DNA from 4 places in the Bacillus sp. JJ1521 genome. Region 3 is predicted to be linked to each of the others. Evidence: riboswitches for the same ligand, from Rfam matches in the RefSeq annotation. Region 3 holds a riboswitch; each other region holds the start of a gene.
What was found. A riboswitch is a leader RNA that binds a small molecule or an ion and turns the genes downstream of it on or off. The one in region 3 is predicted to bind cyclic di-GMP.
Positions count from the first base shown of each region.

Region 1: it holds a riboswitch for cyclic di-GMP, as region 3 does, so the genes downstream of both, V7147_RS17970 (hypothetical protein) here and V7147_RS14190 (anti-repressor SinI family protein) in region 3, are expected to answer to the same signal.
Region 2: it holds a riboswitch for cyclic di-GMP, as region 3 does, so the genes downstream of both, V7147_RS10415 (hypothetical protein) here and V7147_RS14190 (anti-repressor SinI family protein) in region 3, are expected to answer to the same signal.
Region 4: it holds a riboswitch for cyclic di-GMP, as region 3 does, so the genes downstream of both, V7147_RS02410 (sensor domain-containing diguanylate cyclase) here and V7147_RS14190 (anti-repressor SinI family protein) in region 3, are expected to answer to the same signal.

Region 1 is NZ_JBALOX010000140.1:2,136-6,655, forward strand. It holds gene V7147_RS17960 (signal peptidase I) at 1-456, opposite strand, end outside; gene V7147_RS17965 (hypothetical protein) at 734-1,339, shown strand; cyclic di-GMP riboswitch class II at 1,514-1,595, shown strand; gene V7147_RS17970 (hypothetical protein) at 1,653-2,066, shown strand; gene V7147_RS17975 (DUF5305 family protein) at 2,081-3,193, shown strand; gene V7147_RS17980 (sensor histidine kinase) at 3,336-4,520, shown strand, end outside.
Region 2 is NZ_JBALOX010000067.1:36,830-41,349, forward strand. It holds gene V7147_RS10405 (SIS domain-containing protein) at 1-796, opposite strand, end outside; gene V7147_RS10410 (hypothetical protein) at 1,154-1,984, shown strand; cyclic di-GMP riboswitch class I at 2,262-2,347, shown strand; gene V7147_RS10415 (hypothetical protein) at 2,793-3,026, shown strand; gene V7147_RS10420 (HU family DNA-binding protein) at 3,420-3,692, shown strand; gene V7147_RS10425 (hypothetical protein) at 3,991-4,269, shown strand.
Region 3 is NZ_JBALOX010000096.1:5,117-9,636, reverse strand. It holds gene V7147_RS14205 (metallophosphoesterase family protein) at 1-202, shown strand, start outside; gene V7147_RS14200 (metallophosphoesterase) at 283-1,257, shown strand; gene V7147_RS14195 (helix-turn-helix domain-containing protein) at 1,306-1,635, opposite strand; gene V7147_RS14190 (anti-repressor SinI family protein) at 1,766-1,906, opposite strand; cyclic di-GMP riboswitch class I at 1,942-2,031, opposite strand; gene V7147_RS14185 (YqhG family protein) at 2,410-3,204, opposite strand; gene V7147_RS14180 (DEAD/DEAH box helicase) at 3,182-4,520, opposite strand, start outside.
Region 4 is NZ_JBALOX010000011.1:104,511-109,030, forward strand. It holds gene hpf (ribosome hibernation-promoting factor, HPF/YfiA family) at 1-1, opposite strand, end outside; gene V7147_RS02400 (CBO0543 family protein) at 535-1,023, shown strand; gene V7147_RS02405 (CBO0543 family protein) at 1,020-1,493, shown strand; gene V7147_RS02410 (sensor domain-containing diguanylate cyclase) at 1,523-2,608, opposite strand; cyclic di-GMP riboswitch class I at 2,620-2,707, opposite strand; gene V7147_RS02415 (hypothetical protein) at 2,993-3,340, opposite strand; gene fliS (flagellar export chaperone FliS) at 3,340-3,741, opposite strand; gene fliD (flagellar filament capping protein FliD) at 3,776-4,520, opposite strand, start outside.

The DNA.
Region 1 (4,520 bases), on a different contig from region 3:
GCCTTGATATTTTTCCATCCATAAGGATAAGAAGCCTATTTTATCGATAACTATTGGATTGTCACCAATTTCCACTGCTCTTGCGGCAATCCATTCCCTTTCAATAGGACCAGTATCATCTGCTTCTTGGTCAGAAAATTTATTTGCATCACCTTTGGTAATGAAACCTTCTTCTGTATTCCCGCCTATTACTCGATGGGCAATCCAACCTTTTGGAGCGAGACTTCCTTTTTCAGCTTTGAAAAAGACAATATCCCCTTCACTTATGTTGTCTTCTATATTGAGGTTTTCAACTATCACCATGTCGCCTCGTTCCCAAACAGGGTACATGCTATTTGATCGGATGACTGTTAGAAGGACAGGCTCTTTTGTGATAGCTGAACCAACTGCAGCAAGTAAGGTACATAAAACAACTGAAACTAATAGTACATTGATAACCTTGGAAAATAATTTCATAGAATTCCTCCTCACAATTTATTTTATTGTAAATTCAAAGTAGAATAAGCCTTCCAAAGTAGAATTCAACTGGTACAAAAGTATACCTTTTATTACAGAAAGTAGAATGATAGGGTGCTAAAAAGTGACCAAGATACTAGTAAAAAGTAGATTGCAAAAGTAGACGAATGATATGGAAATTGCACACTTGAGAGTGACGAAAGGAAGAGTAGAACCTTCTATACTAGGATTATAACGAAGGCTAACAAAGCCGGAAAAATAAAGGGAGGAATTTAAAATGAAAATGAAAAAAGGATTATTAATGGTAGTGTTCCTACTAGCCATCTCGAGTGTGATGGCGGCAATGTCTTACAACAAGGCAACTGTAACAAATGCTGCAGAATTGAAAATTGTTAATACGGATACTGCACTAGTAACACTCCAAAAAGACGCACCTTGGTCATGGGAAAATAAAACTGGGGCAAAAGATGACACAACTGTCATGAAGGATGGCGAACTTTTCTTTCAATTTGGTAAAGGAATTAATGGTGGAACTGGCGAAGCACAATTCCACGGTCTTCAGCCTAATAGTGAATACCAATGGAACCATGTATTTACAATTAGAAACAAATCCGCTGAAACAGTGAATGTAACAGTTCGCGCTACAGGCGACCTAGCACAATATGTTACATTTGGTACATCACACAACCCAAGAGCAGCATCTCCTGAGCCTACTTGGGGGAAACAAGGCAAATCTCTAGTATTTGAAAATGTAGGCCCAGAAGTTCGTTCTGGTTTACAGAATGTTAGAAGTGTCGCAGTGAAAATCAATATCCCTAGCGGCGCTAAAGTTTCACAAGAAGAAGTACTTGGATCTATCATTGTAGAAACTGAAGCAAAATAAGTAGATAGGATAAAGGAAGAATAAATGGTCCGCCATTATTCTTCCTTTTTTTTACTTTTAATATTTCTTTCGAGAAAAGGTTACAAATATTTACAAAAATAGAAACAAACGAATGCCATAATATAACAAAATTTTCAGAAAACAATAGTTATAATAGACTATGTAAAATGGATTATGTAATGGAAACTGTGAAATACGTCCTGTATCTGGGCACCTTGGGCGTATGGAGTTATTGGTGCAACCGGCCTGATTAAATTTGGACAAGTTGTTCAATTTAATTAGGCCATTTTTATTAAGTCGGGAGGGAGAATATTTGAAGCTAATCTTTTCTTTTTTGATAGTATTTTTGTCGATATCATTACTTCTAATTCAAACGAATAGTTTTTCAAGATCTGAAATCTCGAATGAGGCAATATTATCAATTGCCACTGAAGAAAATGCGCCTATTTCTGTAACTTATGGAAAAGATAATAGATTTACAGTCATAAATAGGACAGAAAGTTCCATAAAAATAGTGAGTATTGAATTACTAGATAATCCAGACCAAGCGATAATTGAAGCAGCTGAAATTGATTCTTATCAAATACGACCAGGAGGAGTTAAAGAGTTTGTTATACCTGGTAATCTAGAGGATCGAATTGGAGGAACGATAAAGCTAAACATCCACTGGGATGGTGGAAGAGCTGAAATTAAATCAACAATACCCGAACGAATTGGTGAAACATGAGAGAGGTGTTAAAAATGATAGAAGGTTTTTCAATTAAGCTAAAGAGATATAAAAACAAACTATCCATGGTTATCATAATTTTGCTGGTCGTATCTGTCGTATTTACAATCTATTCTTTTTTGCAGCCGGCAACAACTACTGTCCAGATTAATGACAATCTTGCACAAATTGAGACAGGTTTTGACTATAAGGCTGAGATTACACCAAACATCCTTTATCCAAACGGCGGGACAGTTGATGTGGGAGAAACATTCTTTAAAAAGATTACGGCAGCAATTCCCTTTCATTTAAAATCAACAATATATTCCGAAGGACAAGTTACTGCAATGGGAACACATGAAGTTCAATTGCTGATTAATGCAGGTGATATTTGGGAGAGGAAATTCCCATTAGAACAAAAACAAGCATTTGAAGAGAGAGGTACAGATATATTAGTAGTTGATCATACATATAAGATTGATCTTGAACAGGTTAAAGCATTTATAAAGCAAGTAGAAGAAGAAACAGGAATTGTACCAGGTCAGTATACACTTGAAGTATTGCCTAATATTCAGGGGACGATTAATGGTGTCGAAATCGAGGAGGATTTTCAGTTGCAGGATAGGCTAGTATTTCAATATTCATATGAAGAAATCCAGCTGGCTAGTGAAAAAAACTTTACATCAATGCTTACAGTGACTTCCTCAGAGGTAGCTCCTAATTTTATAAAAATATTTGGCAAAGCTTTCACTTTAAGTTTTGTACGTATAAGTAGCACCTTATTTTCAATTCTCTTATTATTAGTATTGGTTTATAGTAGGAAAAATTTAAAAGCAAACTCTATCTTAAATGAAACGTCTGAACTGGACATAATCAATAAACGATATGCAAATAGAATTATTCCAGTTTTACAAAAAATAAATCTAACCCAAAAATCAATTTTCGTGTTGGATTCTTTCAAGTCAATAATAAAAATTTCCGATGAAAAGGAGCTCCCTATTTTTTCAAATAGAGATGAAAAAGGAGATATTTCTTTATATTTTATTGTTGATGGGGATTATTTATATACCTATGAAACCGATAAGGTCAATAGAGTTTCGGATACTGAAAAAATAGCAGGTAGTGATAAAAAGTATGCTAGTGGTTAATATATTCTATCAATTCTTAAAAAAGGGTCCTACCAGCATAGTGAATCTTGTATTTGTTTTTCGATTTATTTCGCTTTCCCTGACATCTATCTTATATTTACTAGGGCCACAATCACCCTTTTACTTTAAAGTTGGTGTGGTTTTGTCTCTATGTGTTGCTGCTTGGATAATAACAGATATACAAAGGAAGTATTTTGAAAATAATACAATACTGAAGTGGACAGTGCTAGCTGAACTCCTTGGATTAACTTTATTGCTATTTCCCACGGGAGGTATTTCAAGTCCCTTTATATGGTATGCTCTTAACCCAGTATTAGTAGCTGCAAGCTTTCATACAACATATTTTTGCTGGGGAGCCTTAACCTTCTACCTAGGAAGCACAACATTAATTACCTATCAACTTTTTCAAATTGATATTGTTTTGCTATTGCAGGAAAAATCTAATTTTTATCTAGTTTGTTTACTTACAACATTGCTGGTAAAACTATTTTCAGATCTAACGAAGGAGTTATATGCTAAAAAGGTTTTGCTAAACAACCAGCAGTTAGAACTGGTAAATGTAAATAGAAATTTGACGGATATGAATCAAAAATATAAACAAACCATAGAACATGTAATGTCACTTTACCATCTTATGGAGAATTTTAATTCTAAGAAGAGTATAAATAAGTTAGTGGAAGAAGTAACTTTAGCTATAAAAAAATGTACACAAAGTGATGAAGTATTCTTTTGGATTACGGATCATAATCAAAAGAATAGCTTTATTGAAAATTTGACTAATAATCACCAATTAGAAAGTTATCTAAAAGGAAATTGGAACCAGATTCGAATGAAAAGAAAGACGTTTACTCACAAGATTAACAATGATTCATTTCTAATGAAAATCATTAGAAGCGCCAACAATGTTGGGGTTATAGGAGTAAAGGTCTCCCATGAAAATGACGAGAAAAATACCTTTCTATTAAATCGCCCATTTGAATACTTAGCTGAATTAAGCGAAATAATGCTTGAGAAGAAACATATGGATCAAATGATGGATCAAATGATTATCGTTGAAGAACAGAATCGCATTGCGAATGAAATCCATGATAGTGTATCTCAGAGATTGTTTGGTCTAGTTTGTGCGCTCCATAGCTTACAGATTAAGGGTAAAGATATGACTAGGGAAGAATTGAATCAAGAGTATAAGTTCCTTTCACGGTCAGCAAATACAACGTTAAAAGAACTACGTACAGCTATATATCGACTAAGCTCGGTGAAGAAGGGGGAAAAGCCTTTTCTTGTCCATCTTAAAAAATATTTAGATGAATACGCTAGATTAAATGAC
Region 2 (4,520 bases), on a different contig from region 3:
AATATCCAATGTTACCATCAAACGCATTTTGTGGTCCATGGATCAACTCTTCTAATTCAAAACTATTTGTAACGATTGGCAGCATTTCCATGAATTTAATATCCGCTTCTTGTGCGACAGGCCATAGATCATTGGTTCCAGAAAACAAAAAGCTTGATTTCCGCATTAATGAATATTTATGGTTTTTATACCATTCAAGAGTGTTTTGTTTAATCATAGGTAAGTTATCAATCATTAAAGAATAATCATCGGCAAATGTTTGAATATCTTCATCGGTCGCTTTGTTGTTACTTTGTAAAATCGATAGATATAGCCAAAACAAGGTTGCACAAGTTGCAGAATATCCTAATGTTCGGTAAAGATACTCTTCGTTATCAGATCCAATTTCAAGTGCTACATCCGCCAATTGAGCGATAGGAGTATCCAATGACTCCGTAAGGGAGATGGTTTGATATCCCTTTGATTTAACTAGTTTTAAAGATTCGTATACGAGCTTTGTTTTCCCACCTTGTGAAATGAAGATATATAAATTCTCATCACTCAGCAATGCTTGATTATAGTAATTAATAAATATATTCGGGTAAATAATCTCGACTGGTAAACCGGTTACATTTTCAGCGAAACTTTTTGTTGTAAACGCCGCATTGTAAGAGGTACCAGATGCAATGATAACAATCCTTTTGAAGCTAGAATGCGCTTTCAAAAGACCTTGAACTTTAGAGAGTAGCTTGTCCTTGTTATCAACGATCATCTGTAATTGGGTTGGAATCCGACTAATGGTATCCAGCATACTCATCGAATCACTCCTTAGCTGTTTTGATACCTTAATGTTAAATCCAATAGTCCTAAATATCCATATCCATTTTTGCACTATTAATGGTGCAGAAAAATGATTTAGGGGTGGATGGGGGACTGTTCCGAAGTTTACCTTTATTTTTCCGAGAGAGGGATAAGAGGATTGGTTCTTTTGTCTCTATGAAAAGAATCCGTTAGATTATGTGTTTTTATACCTACATATCCATCTTTTTGAATATTAGTTTGAAATTTACAGGACTTGGTATTACCATAAAAAGCGAAGCAGTTAACTTACTTAGGTCCAGTATTATAAAGATTATAATAAACTCAATTAAAATTATCATATGGAGGATTTACAATGGAAATCATTGAGAAATTAATTCAATCAAAGACAGGAGATATAGAAACCTGTGAGGATTCCTATTTTTTTGATCAAAATTTTGTTGCTGTGATAGATGGGGCAACAAGTGTCTCAGGTCGCTATTATGATGGGAAAACACAGGGACAACTAGCTACAGGTACTGTGAAACAAGCGATTGGTACCTTATCAGGTAATGAAGATTTCAGTGAAATCTTGGAGGTTATTAATACGTATTTTGAAACTTTATATCAATACATGGGGATTGCTGAAGAAGTAAAGACCACTTCCTATCTTCGTCCAAGTGCAGCCATGATTCTTTATAGTAGGCAGAGAAGTAAAATATGGATAGTAGGAGATTGCCAGTGCTTCTTTAGTGGAGACATTTACCAAAATATTAAACATATCGATGAAGTTTTAGCAGAAGCAAGGAGTGTTGTGGTTCAGGCTGAAATCATGAAGGGGAAAACAGTGGAAGAGATTTTAGAGGTAGGAGATTTTGGGTTTGACCTCATCAAACCTTTAATTCAAAAACAATATAACTTCCAAAATGCCGATCCGAATCATCCCCTTAGCTATGGAAGTGTAAATGGTAACCCGATCCCTCAAGAATTAATAAAAACTATTAAGGTTCCAGAAAATGTGACAGAACTCTCGTTGGCAACAGATGGTTATCCGAAAATTTGGGGGACTTTGGAAGAAACAGAAGCAGAATTAGCCAGAATAATTAAAGAAGATCCACTATGTATTTATGAAAACATGTCAACAAAGGGTATGGTAAAAGGAAATGTATCATTTGATGATAGAACCTATATAAGAATTAAACTGTAAGGATAAGAGTGCGTATCAGACTTTGTTATTTTTCCTTGCAAAGCTCTGCACCTATTAGTTTGCAAAAAACACCCAATAAAAAGTAGTCTATAACCTATGGACAAGCCTATAATACAAACATTCATAATTAGATCATTGAAAAGAAAGGTTACAACAATTTGTTCAGAAATTATTGTAATCTATTTGGTAATTACTTCACTTCGAATAAAATTTGTTGAAATTTAGCGAATTTTGTCTTATTCTATATAAGTCAAAAGTACTACATATAAAAATACTATACCGAAAAAGGCAAACTTATCGAAAGGTAAGGACGCAAAGCTACGAGCCTAAAGTTCTGATAACTATGATAGCCGAGTTGCCAAAAAATTTGTGAATAAATATATCGGTTATAGAAATAACCATTATTCAAATTTATCCACCATCTTTTTTGGTGGATTTTTTTATTAAAAACAAAAGAGTTTCTATAAATGGCTATTAAAAGAATCTTTATTAATACGAAAGAAGGTTGAAATAAGGTGAAGACTATCAGTAAAGAACAAGTTTGTTTTAAGTGTTAAGAACTAAAATCCGTTAATGACTTTTATGATAAAGGAAATCGCTTTATGAATTGTTCGGAATGTCGTAGGGCTAGATACAATAGAAAAAAGTCGCTTTAAATATTATTAAATAAAGTGAAACAAACAAGACAGTATGTTTAAGAATGATCAAAAACTCATATCCAACTGTAAATATAAATTAGTATGGTAGTTAGTTTAACAGATATTGGCTGCTCTAGCCTTGATTTTTATATAATAAGGAGATGTTTATCTTGACTGTGTTATTTGGAACTGTTGAATATTTCGAAAAAGAAATAGTGAACCAAATGTCTACTCAAAAATTGCAAAATTTGTCTGTTATTAAAAGTTTAGAATTTGCCTATTTATCGGTAAAAAGTGAAATTACGAATGTTTTTATATGCAGTGATATATTTCGGAAGGATTTATTGGTGAATATTGAAAAAGCATATGAAAAGGTTAGAGGTTCTATGGTTGGTGTTGATTAAAGGTTTTAGTTGAGCTTTTTGAAGGTGAATTAAAACCAAAATTGTATGTGTCTACAGGTGAAGAAGTAACCCCAAATATGGGAACTGCATAAGTCTAGGTACCCGTCTCCTTGAAGAGAGGGTTATTTTATTATTTGAGGTATTCTCTTAACTCTTTGGGATTCAATCCGATATTATAAGTAATGTAATATTAGAGAATATCGTAAAAGATGAAGTAGTTCCTGTTGTAAATGGATATCTGGATGAAGGAACTAGTATATACTGTGGTGATGTATTGAATAGGAATGATCAACATTGTTAAATGGACGAATGGTATTAACAGAGAGGAACTTATCCTTTTTGTTTATATAATATAAAAAAGTAACACTTTGAGGCATGAAAGGAGAAATACACATGAATAAGACAGAATTGATCAGTATTGTAGCAGAGAAAAGTGAGCTAACTAAAAAAGATTCAGCAAAAGCTGTAGATGCGGTTTTTGAATCAATCTCTAATACATTATCAAACGGTGATAACGTTGCTTTATTAGGTTTCGGCACGTTTGAAGTCCGCGAACGTTCAGCACGTAAAGGGCGTAACCCTCAAACTGGAGAAGAAATACACATTGCAGCAAGCAAAGTACCTGCATTTAAAAGTGGGAAAGCACTTAAGGACGCGGTGAAATGACTCTTTGAGCTCTAAATACAGAAGGGATTTAAGTAGTTTTCAAACTACAGTAAAATCCTTAAGTTCAAAAAACCCCTCAAAATATGTGAGGGGTTTTGTCTTTTTTGTTTTCAATTATTTATAATTCTTGCTACATATGTACTGATTTGAAATTTAGATTAAATGCACAATTAGTGTAACACCAGTTTAGAGAAGATATCGTACTAAAGGGGCGGGTTAGTTTAACAAGATAAATTGAAACTTAAAGGGCTTTCAATCTTAATTATTAAATTAAAGGGACTAATTAGGGAGGAATCTTATGATTTTCGTTATATTAGTGTTATACGGAATTATAGCTGGGTTTTTCATTTCAAAAAGAAAAATGAAAATGTCTCAAGCTGTAATACTAATGATAGCTTTCGCAATTCTTTCGAGTGTTGCTTTGGGTCAAAACTATACATTGAGTTTAATTCCTGAAGCTAATGATGGTATAGGGATTTCTAATTTTTTAGCTACATTTTTATTGCCAGCAGATGGTTGGACAAAGAATTGTTTTTATCAAAATTTGAATTATATCTTGGCATTTCTATCGCATTAATTCTCTTATATTTTATATTTGTAATTGTTGAAAAAATAAAATCGGATATTAAGACATAAGGCTTGTTGTACGAACGGGTGCAATAGTTGAAGATCGATGTTTAACTTCTGCTCGACAATCGGGCCATTTAATTGAGCAACAGCCTTAAAGAAAACTGGATATTCACAATAATTTATACGGAATATTACGGAAAATTATTTTTACCCCGTCATTATTTAGAACGGGGTTATTCGTGTTGTAGGTTTTGGAAA
Region 3 (4,520 bases):
AATAAATACAGGAAGTGTTGGACTGCCCTTCGATGGGCAAAATAAATCTTCTTATGCACTAATTGATATTGGAGAAGATGACTACGAATGTAGAATTGTAAGGGTTTCTTATGATGTTCAAAAGGTTATTAAACAATTCGATGAAATGGACTATCCCAATTCTGAATTAATGATTACTCTTTTGGAACAAGCAAAAGTTTAGTTCAATTAATTGCGGAATAGGAAAAAATGAACTAACCGCCATTTTGAACGTAGGTATTATTTGAATCTGGAGGTACTACCTTGAGGAAAAAAAGAGTAATTATCGGATTGTTCCTAATTACTTTAATAACCATAGTATTTATCGTTTGGGATAATCGTCGATTTATAGTTGTTGAGCAAGACATCTTTATGAAAGACCTACCAAACTCCATAGAAAACTTTCGGATTCTGCAAATTAGTGATCTTCATGAAAAAGAATTTGGTTCTTCCCAAAGCAAATTAGTGAACAAAATCAATGGATTGGATTATGACGCAATTGTTTTTACTGGGGATATGCTGGATCATCCGGAAAGTGAAAATGTAGACGGCTTTTATCAACTACTGGAAGGGATTAAAAATAAGGAGAATGCTTGGTTTGTCCCAGGAAATACCGATCCTAATAGTTACCAGTTTGAGGGAGAATTACAAAAAGGTAAATTTATTCAAGGGATGGAGGCAAGAGGTGTTTATTTATTAGAAACCAGTGCAAAGATTGAAATGGGTGGAGATGCTGTCCATTTCGTTAACTTTGAATTATCAATTACCAAAAACCCGGAACAAAAGATGGCTGGAGTTATATATCCTAGTTATCAGTTTGAACCCTGGTATGTGGATTATATACGGGATCAATGGTCAACATTACAAGAAACATATAAAACAATAGTGGATAAGGACATCGTAATCGCATTAAATCATTATCCTGTACCAGATCCAAGAATTAATTTTATTCAGAATGACCCTGAAACCAAGTGGCGTGATTTTGATCTCATTATCGCTGGTCATTATCATGGGGGGCAATTACGTATCCCTATAATTGGGGCTATTTTCATCCCGGATCCATGGTACAGAAGGAATGGCCTTTTTCCACCGCAGGATCGGGTAAAAGGGCTGTGGGAGTATCAGGGAACTAAGCAATATGTTAGTACTGGATTAGGGAGCAGTGATGCTTTACCATTTTTGAAATTTCGTTTATTTAATACACCGGAAATTAATCTATTAACATTAAAAGGGAAATAAAAAAGCCCTTCAAGAGATGAAACCTTTTCACCCTCCTGAAGCGCTTTTTTATTTGTTGGTATTTTTCCATTTGTTAAATTCTAAGAATGCCCTAAATTCATCCTTTGAAACTCCGGATTTCATTGCTTCTTGTACAAGTTGTGCCCAATCAGAATCAAGATCTTCTATTTGAACTTCGTGATCCTCGTCGTGGAGTAGAGTATTTACTGATACCCCAAGGACCGCGGAAATTTTCTCTAAAAATTGAATAGAAGGATTTGATTGAAGGTTGCGTTCGATGGAACTTAAATATGATTTTGCAACCCCAGCTCTTTCAGCGCATTCAGATAAGGATAATTTTCTTTGCAATCGGTATTGTTTGATACGTTGACCAATCATAAAATCCACCTTCCTCCATTTATGATTATAACATAAAATGAAGAGGTTTGTTTTGTATGACGAACGAATTATTCAAATATTTTGCGAGAAACTACGTTTTTCTAGGAGTAGGAGCGGGTTTCACTGTTCTTTATCCAATCAATGAGTCAAGCCCGTCAGCTTTTTCTGCAAAGAATGCTTTGATTTCATTCACACTAATTCCCATATCTAGTGCTTCTAAAATTAGATCTACCCATTCTTGATCGAGTGTTTCGTTTTCTACTTTAATCATACTTTCCAATACCCTCCCAAAATACAATTAGTATTCCAGGCAACCCAGCCGTCGTAATTGGAATCTCCAACCTTAGACCTGTGACTTTGCGTCCCTATTTTTCAATAGGTTTGCCTTTTTCTGTTCGAACCTCAGCTGACCGACCTAAACCGATAGTCCATATATGTATAGAACCTTTGTATTACATTTAGAAGTATAAAACATGGATAATAATATTTCTGTAAAAAACTGTCGATTACAAAATATTCACAAAACACAAACAATTACTTGTCCAATGCATCGAAAAATGCCCACTTTTTCCTATTTATGTAGAATAGACTCGAAGGATAGGGAGAAGGACCTAGGATTTGTTAACTATGAGAAGAGGTGGGTTAATACATAACGACGTTTCGATGTGGCTTTTTGTAAATTTTCCAATTAAATGTAAGGTATTTGTCGAACGATTTATTTAAAAAACACCCCAAAAAAATGTAACCTACCCCCAAATATGAGGATAGGCTATATTACATCGCATTTTGACAAAGATAAAACAATCCGCCATTGATGATTTCGACAAGAACTTTTGGTTCGTACTGATCCCTTAGTGCTTCTTTTTCAATTTCATAGCTTTCTGGTTTTTCGTCGATTCCCTCGTAAAAAGCATCTAACAGGGCTAAGTCCTCATTCCAACGCTGTCTTGCTTCATCTGCCCATGCGTGATCCTGTGTTTCCACAAAACCTCTCACATATTGCTGAAGTCGATTGATACCACTTTGTGGCTTAACCAACGGGGACATCGTATACGTTAGATCTGGTATTTTCGGAGTAAGTGGCAGTTTTTCAATCTTCTCCTGAAAATCCTCAACAATGATTCCGTTAATAAGCTGCAAGCCGAGTGACATTAATACATCACGCTTACGGTCACTTTTATAGGAAACCTTCACGTTTAACCCGATCCATGGGTAAAGTGGTGTGTTTCCTTGGGTTCCAGGTGGTGTTTGCTGATACAATCGAATGTAGCTTGCTAGTTTTTTTGTTGATTCAAAAATTTGATGCAAACGGGGGGCGCCAAAGTGGATGAAGTCACCCTTTACATTTTCGGGTGTTTGGTCCCGGTCTGTAATTAACGTTAGCTTCATTGGATTCGGTTCTCCACCGGTTTTTTCAACATATGTCCAATAAAAGGGGCGATTCATGAGTTGCTTATCTAAATCAATTGTCAATTGGACTGTCATATGCCCGGAATGTCGTTCAAGAATTTCACAATGATTTGATATAAAATATTTCTCTAGAAAATTAACGATTTCCTGTTGCTGCACGCTGCTCACCACCATTTTGTTCTTCAAAACTAATAATCGAAGTTAAATTCTCCATCTTAATTTTCATTTCACCCTCGCTCCGAGAACGAAGCATGATGTCCTGAATATGATCTTCAATATTACCAAGATCGAGCCTTGTTAAAATATCATCCAACTGCCCAATGACACGCTCAAACAGATTAATTTTTTCATATAACAGCTTCAAAATATGCTCTTCAACCGTATTCTTGGTTGCAAAATTATAAATATGAACATCTTTTTCCTGACCAAGACGATGAATACGCCCAATGCGCTGCTCGAGTCTCATCGGATTCCAAGGGAGGTCATAGTTGATAATATGATTACAAAATTGCAGGTTAATTCCTTCTCCACCGGCTTCAGTTGCAATTAACACCTGGAACTTCCCTTTAAACAATTCTCTCATCCAATCCTTTTTCCCGCGCTTGAATCCGCCTCTAAAAGGAACCGATGAAATTCCGTTTTGCTGGAGGAACCATTGTAAATACATTTGGGTTGCACGATACTCCGTAAAAATAATCACTTTATCATCAATTTGCTTAATTAATTCAACTGCTTTTTCTGCCTTTGAGTTTTGCGTTACCTGTTCAACCTTTTTCATGAGTCCCAATACCATATCTGTAGGGGCGGCAGCACTGCCATCCTCATTCTTTTTCTCGAGCATCTTCTTCAATGTAAAATAGACGGCCTCACGACTACTGCAAGCCTCTCTTTGTAAGGTCAGAATCGAGAACATACTTGAAGCAAAGCCTGAAAAGCTAGACCGATAAGCAGAAATCGCATTATATAGCTCTTGTTCAGTCTCTGAAAACTCAATTGGTACGGCCTCAACTTTCCGTTTTGTCCACTCTATTCCCGTATCATCACGACGATTCCGAATCATTACTTTATTGACCAGTTCCTTCAAATGCTCATGATCATCGATAGAGCGGCTCTTTTTTCCGAATGATTCCTCAAAATTTTCCTGATTCCCTAAATGTCCAGGTTTCAGCAATGATACAAGATTAAAAATCTCATCAATTCGGTTTTGAATCGGGGTTGCTGTTAATAGTAAACAAAACTTCTTTTTCAAGTTTTGAACAAATTCATAGTTTTTTGTTTTATTGTTTTTTAGCTTGTGAGCCTCGTCAATGATGATTAAATCGTAATCCTGCTCATATACAATTTCCCGATGTGGACTTCTTTTTGCTGTATCAATAGAAGAAACAATGACATCATATTGCTCCCACATATAGCTCTTTTTCTGCTGGACTGCAGGAATATAAAACTTTTGATTTAATTCTGAAGCCCATTGGGAT
Region 4 (4,520 bases), on a different contig from region 3:
TACATGAACTCCTCCTTTTAACTCTAATGCATTGGACACAGCCAAGACCCTTTTTAGGGTATCCAACCTGTGTATCAATATAACCTCTTATAAATTAAGGTTATATGTACTAATTCTACACACACCTCCCCAATTCCTGCTTTTTCGTAAAGGAAATTTGAAGAAATTGTGAATTTGTAAACATTAATTATGAGAGTGCGATGTCTAGTGATGGAACACCATTTGGTCAGGGGTCAGGCAAATCATCCCATTAAAAATGGACATAGTAATCCCACTACTCCTTTTTTATGAGTTTAATGTAAATTTGTAAACAATATGTGTAGGTGTAAAAATATATGCATGTCTAAGGCGAGTTATGAATGGAACTTGTGTGGTTTCTAAGATGAATGTGCTCGAAGAATTCTTCAGTAGTAGTATGTCCAAATTATGGGGGGAATATTGGCAAACTGGAAGTTATTTAACAGTAGTATAAATATGCAGGACAATGGATAAATTTTATCATCGCCTCACATATTAATTTTAAGGGTGATAGATATGAATTTCGACTATTATATACTTATATTATTGTGGATTGGCATACCGGTTGTGCTTTGGAAAGGGGTGCCCCGAAGCAGACTACGTGAAGCAATTGCTACCTTTTTATTTTTTCAAATGTTGACCTGGGTATTTGCCATCGGGCTCACATATGCAGGTTTACTTGAATCACCGGTTCGGTTTTTTCCACATGCATCAAAGGTCAGTTTCACAAATGAATTTTTAGTTTTTCCTAGTGTTGCTGTCTTTTTTCAGCTAAGCTTTCCCAAAAATGCAGCATATAAAAGGCGAGTGTTCCACTACATGCTATGGGTTGGCATCATTCTCTTCATTATGCTTTTATTGGGGACATTTACAAATACGATGACCGTAAACAAAGAAAGTATGTTAAGAAGCTTCTTTAATTTTATCATTGAATTATGGCTATGCCGCCAATATGTGTTATGGATAACCGAACAGCCTCTTCCTAGTGGGGTTAGAAGCTCATGAAGATGGAGCATATGATTTTATACATGATTTATGGATGTACTTTCATTTCATTAGCCTATATTCCAAAGAGTAAATGGAGAGAAGCAAGCATCGCCTTTTTGTTTCAACAGACTGTTACGTGGTCTCTTGGGTTAATACCTGTCGAATTCCATTTGCTTGAATACCCTGCTAGGGAACTCTCCAGCGTCAATGGCACTAGCTTATTATTTGAATTCTTAGTTTATCCGATTATCGGTAGTTTCTTTTGTATCTATTATCCACGAACAAATAAGAGGTGGAAGAAGTTTTTATATATAAGCGGCTTCTGTTCGGTACTAACCATATTGGAAGTCATCATTGAAAAATACACGGATCTTATTCATTATATCCATTGGGACTGGTATGTTAGCTGGCTATCTATGTACGCTACCTTATATTTATTATGGGTATTTTATAGCTGGTATTTTAAAATAGAAAAGAACCACACATAGTAGGAAAATTCTAAAAGTGTGGTCACGAATTAGTCACCTTTGAAAATTTGATAGTTGTTTTTTCCACGTTGTTTCGCCTGATACATCGCCATGTCGGCAAATTTTATTAATTCAATAGCATCTTTACCGTGCTGAGGATATAGGGCAATTCCTATACTAGGTGTGACCACTACATTTTTCCCCAGAATCACAATTGATTGAAATTGTTCGATAATCCGATTTGCCACCATCACACACTCATTCTCATTTGCGTCAGGCAATAAGACCATAAACTCATCACCCGCTAGCCTTGCTACTGTATCTTTTTGTGCAACGCTTTTTATTAGGTAATCCCCCGCTTGTCTAAGGAGCATGTCGCCTCCTTCATGCCCAAGTAAATCATTTACTTGCTTAAATCCGTCCAAATCAATAAACATCATACCAAACGTACCCTTGTTTTTTTCTGCCGTGGACATAAGATCATCCAGTTTATCCATGAATGCTCGGCGATTCGGCAAACCAGTTAACGCATCCTGATACGCCATTTGCTTGATTGTTTCAAATTCCTGATGTTGCACGGTGATATCCCGAGCGATCAATTCCCGAGCAGGATGTCCCTTAAAATCAACAACAGTAGATAAAGTCTCTAAGTCCAAGGTTGTTCCATCAATTCTTTTGATTTTAATATGATATTTAAGATGGCTGTTAGGATTTTTATTTAATTGTTCCCGATATTTGTTAATACTGTCCTCCGAATCGGGATGAACAAAGTCTTTTAGGTCACGGTTCAATAATTCAGATGAACGATTTGAACCCAATAACTTAACGCCGGAATCATTAATATAGAGGATTTTCCCTTTCCTATGGACAATAATCGCTTCAGGCGAAAATTGAACCAAGCGTTGATATTGCTCCTCTTGCTCATGCAATTGGCGAAGAATTTTCTTACCAGTATACAACGCCCAAAACAACAAGGCGATTTCGATTAGAGGACTCATAAGGTCGATAATGACTTCATAGTAACCCTTATCTTTAAAATGAAGAAATGTAATCACCTTATCATCTAGAAAATCCGTGATAGATAAAAATAAGATAAGAATAGATATGACAATAATCCGTTTACCGTATAACTCCAATACAGTCTCCTTTCGGCAATCCAGCCGTCTTAGCAGAAACCCCACCTTAGACCTGTGATTTTGCGCCCTCACCTTTTAGCAAGTTTGCCCTTATCGTTTTAAGCAGAACAAACTATTAGTAGTATGCAATGATTTGAAGGACGAGTAAATGAGTAATTATTGTTAATTGGCGTGAAAATAGAGTCAGCGCATGAATTTGTCCATGCGCCTCTCATAGATCGATACGTGCTGATCATTTATAAGCGTTGTTTGAATGGGGGCTTACATTTCTTCAGTAGTAGTTTATCTAAATTGTGGGGGGAGATTATTGGTTATATAGGAAAAAATGCCACCTTGAAAAAGATGGCATTTAAAGGGCAAAACTTATAACTCAAAAATGAAATTTCAATTTCTTTTATCAAAGAAACTACCATCCAAATTATAGGATTCATATGGGTTGCGGTATTTTTTTTGAGGTTCTTTTGATTTATTTAAAGTCAAAATATCTTGCTTAATTTCTGTAAAAAGGACTGTAAGCTTTTGTTTAATCACTTTGTCCATTTCGACAATTTTTTCTCCAATTCGTTTATCCTCTAAATTACTCGGCTGAACTATTTTAGTTAATGCCAAATCTCGTTTTTCTAAAAGTTCCATTATTTTTTCTATATACTCTTCCCTTTTTTCCTGATCAGGTTGTTGCTCCAAATGTAAAAGGAGTTTTTCGGTCAGAATATATAACTGGTTAATAGCCATTAAGCCATTCCACCCGTTTTAAATTGTTTAGCTCTATTTATACGAATAACCTCTTTCCAGGTATCACGAAATTCGATAACTAGATCCTCAGCTTCTTCTAATAGTTTTATATCATTATTGATATTAGCTTCAATTAATTTTCTATTAATAAAATCATATAAACGACGCATTTCCTTTGAGATTTCATAATCCATGTTTAAAGTAACCATTAGTTCACTAATAATGTTTTGGGCCTTACTTATATTAGTATGCTTACCCTCAATATTCTTTTCTTGTATTGATTTTTTAGCTAATGAAATAAACTTGAGGCATCCATTATATAGCATAAGTGTTAATTCACCAGGGGTTGCAGTAAAAACAGAATTATCCTGATACGTTTGATATGGATTGTGTACAGACATAAATCATTCTCCTTTCAATAATGCTAATTACTCCTTAGAAACCCATCATTCCCATAATGCTACTAGATTGCTCATTAAACTTTGCAAGAGCCTGTTCCATCGCAGTGAATTGTTTCCAATATCGATTTTCAATCATTGCTAATTTATTTTCCCAGACCTTCATACGGTCCCTAAGTTCAGATAAGTCTTGACCAATAACACTATTATTTAAATTATCTGGGCTACCGACACGACCAGCCTTCTTATTCAACTTGTCAATTGAGCTATTTACTTCGTTATAAATCCTTGAAGCTATTCCATCTTCTTTGGTAAAAAGATTCATGATTTCATCAGGGTTATCTGTAATTGCTGCCCGTAATTTTTCTTCATTAATCACAAGTTTACCATCTGTTGAAAGATATTCCGTAGTTATGCCAATTTCAGAGAGCATTCGGATATTCCCTGTTGGAATACTATCAACTGGACTGTACATACCCACACGTAGTTCATTCAACGTTCCTCTAATAATAGAGTCATTGGAAAGAAGCCCCTTTTTGGCTGCCTCATCCCATTTTTCAACTTCCTTTTCTGATAAGGCTTCCCGTTGCTCATCCGTTAATGGAGGAAAATCTCTGTTACGTTTTTCTTTTAACTTTGTGTTTAAACTATCAATTAGGGAGTTATAGTCATCTACAAATTTTTTTATATTATCAAAAATTGATTGAGTGTCGGAGGATATACTTACATTTGTTGGACCTCCAGATTTTAACACCTTAATGTCCATACCAAATACACTCAAA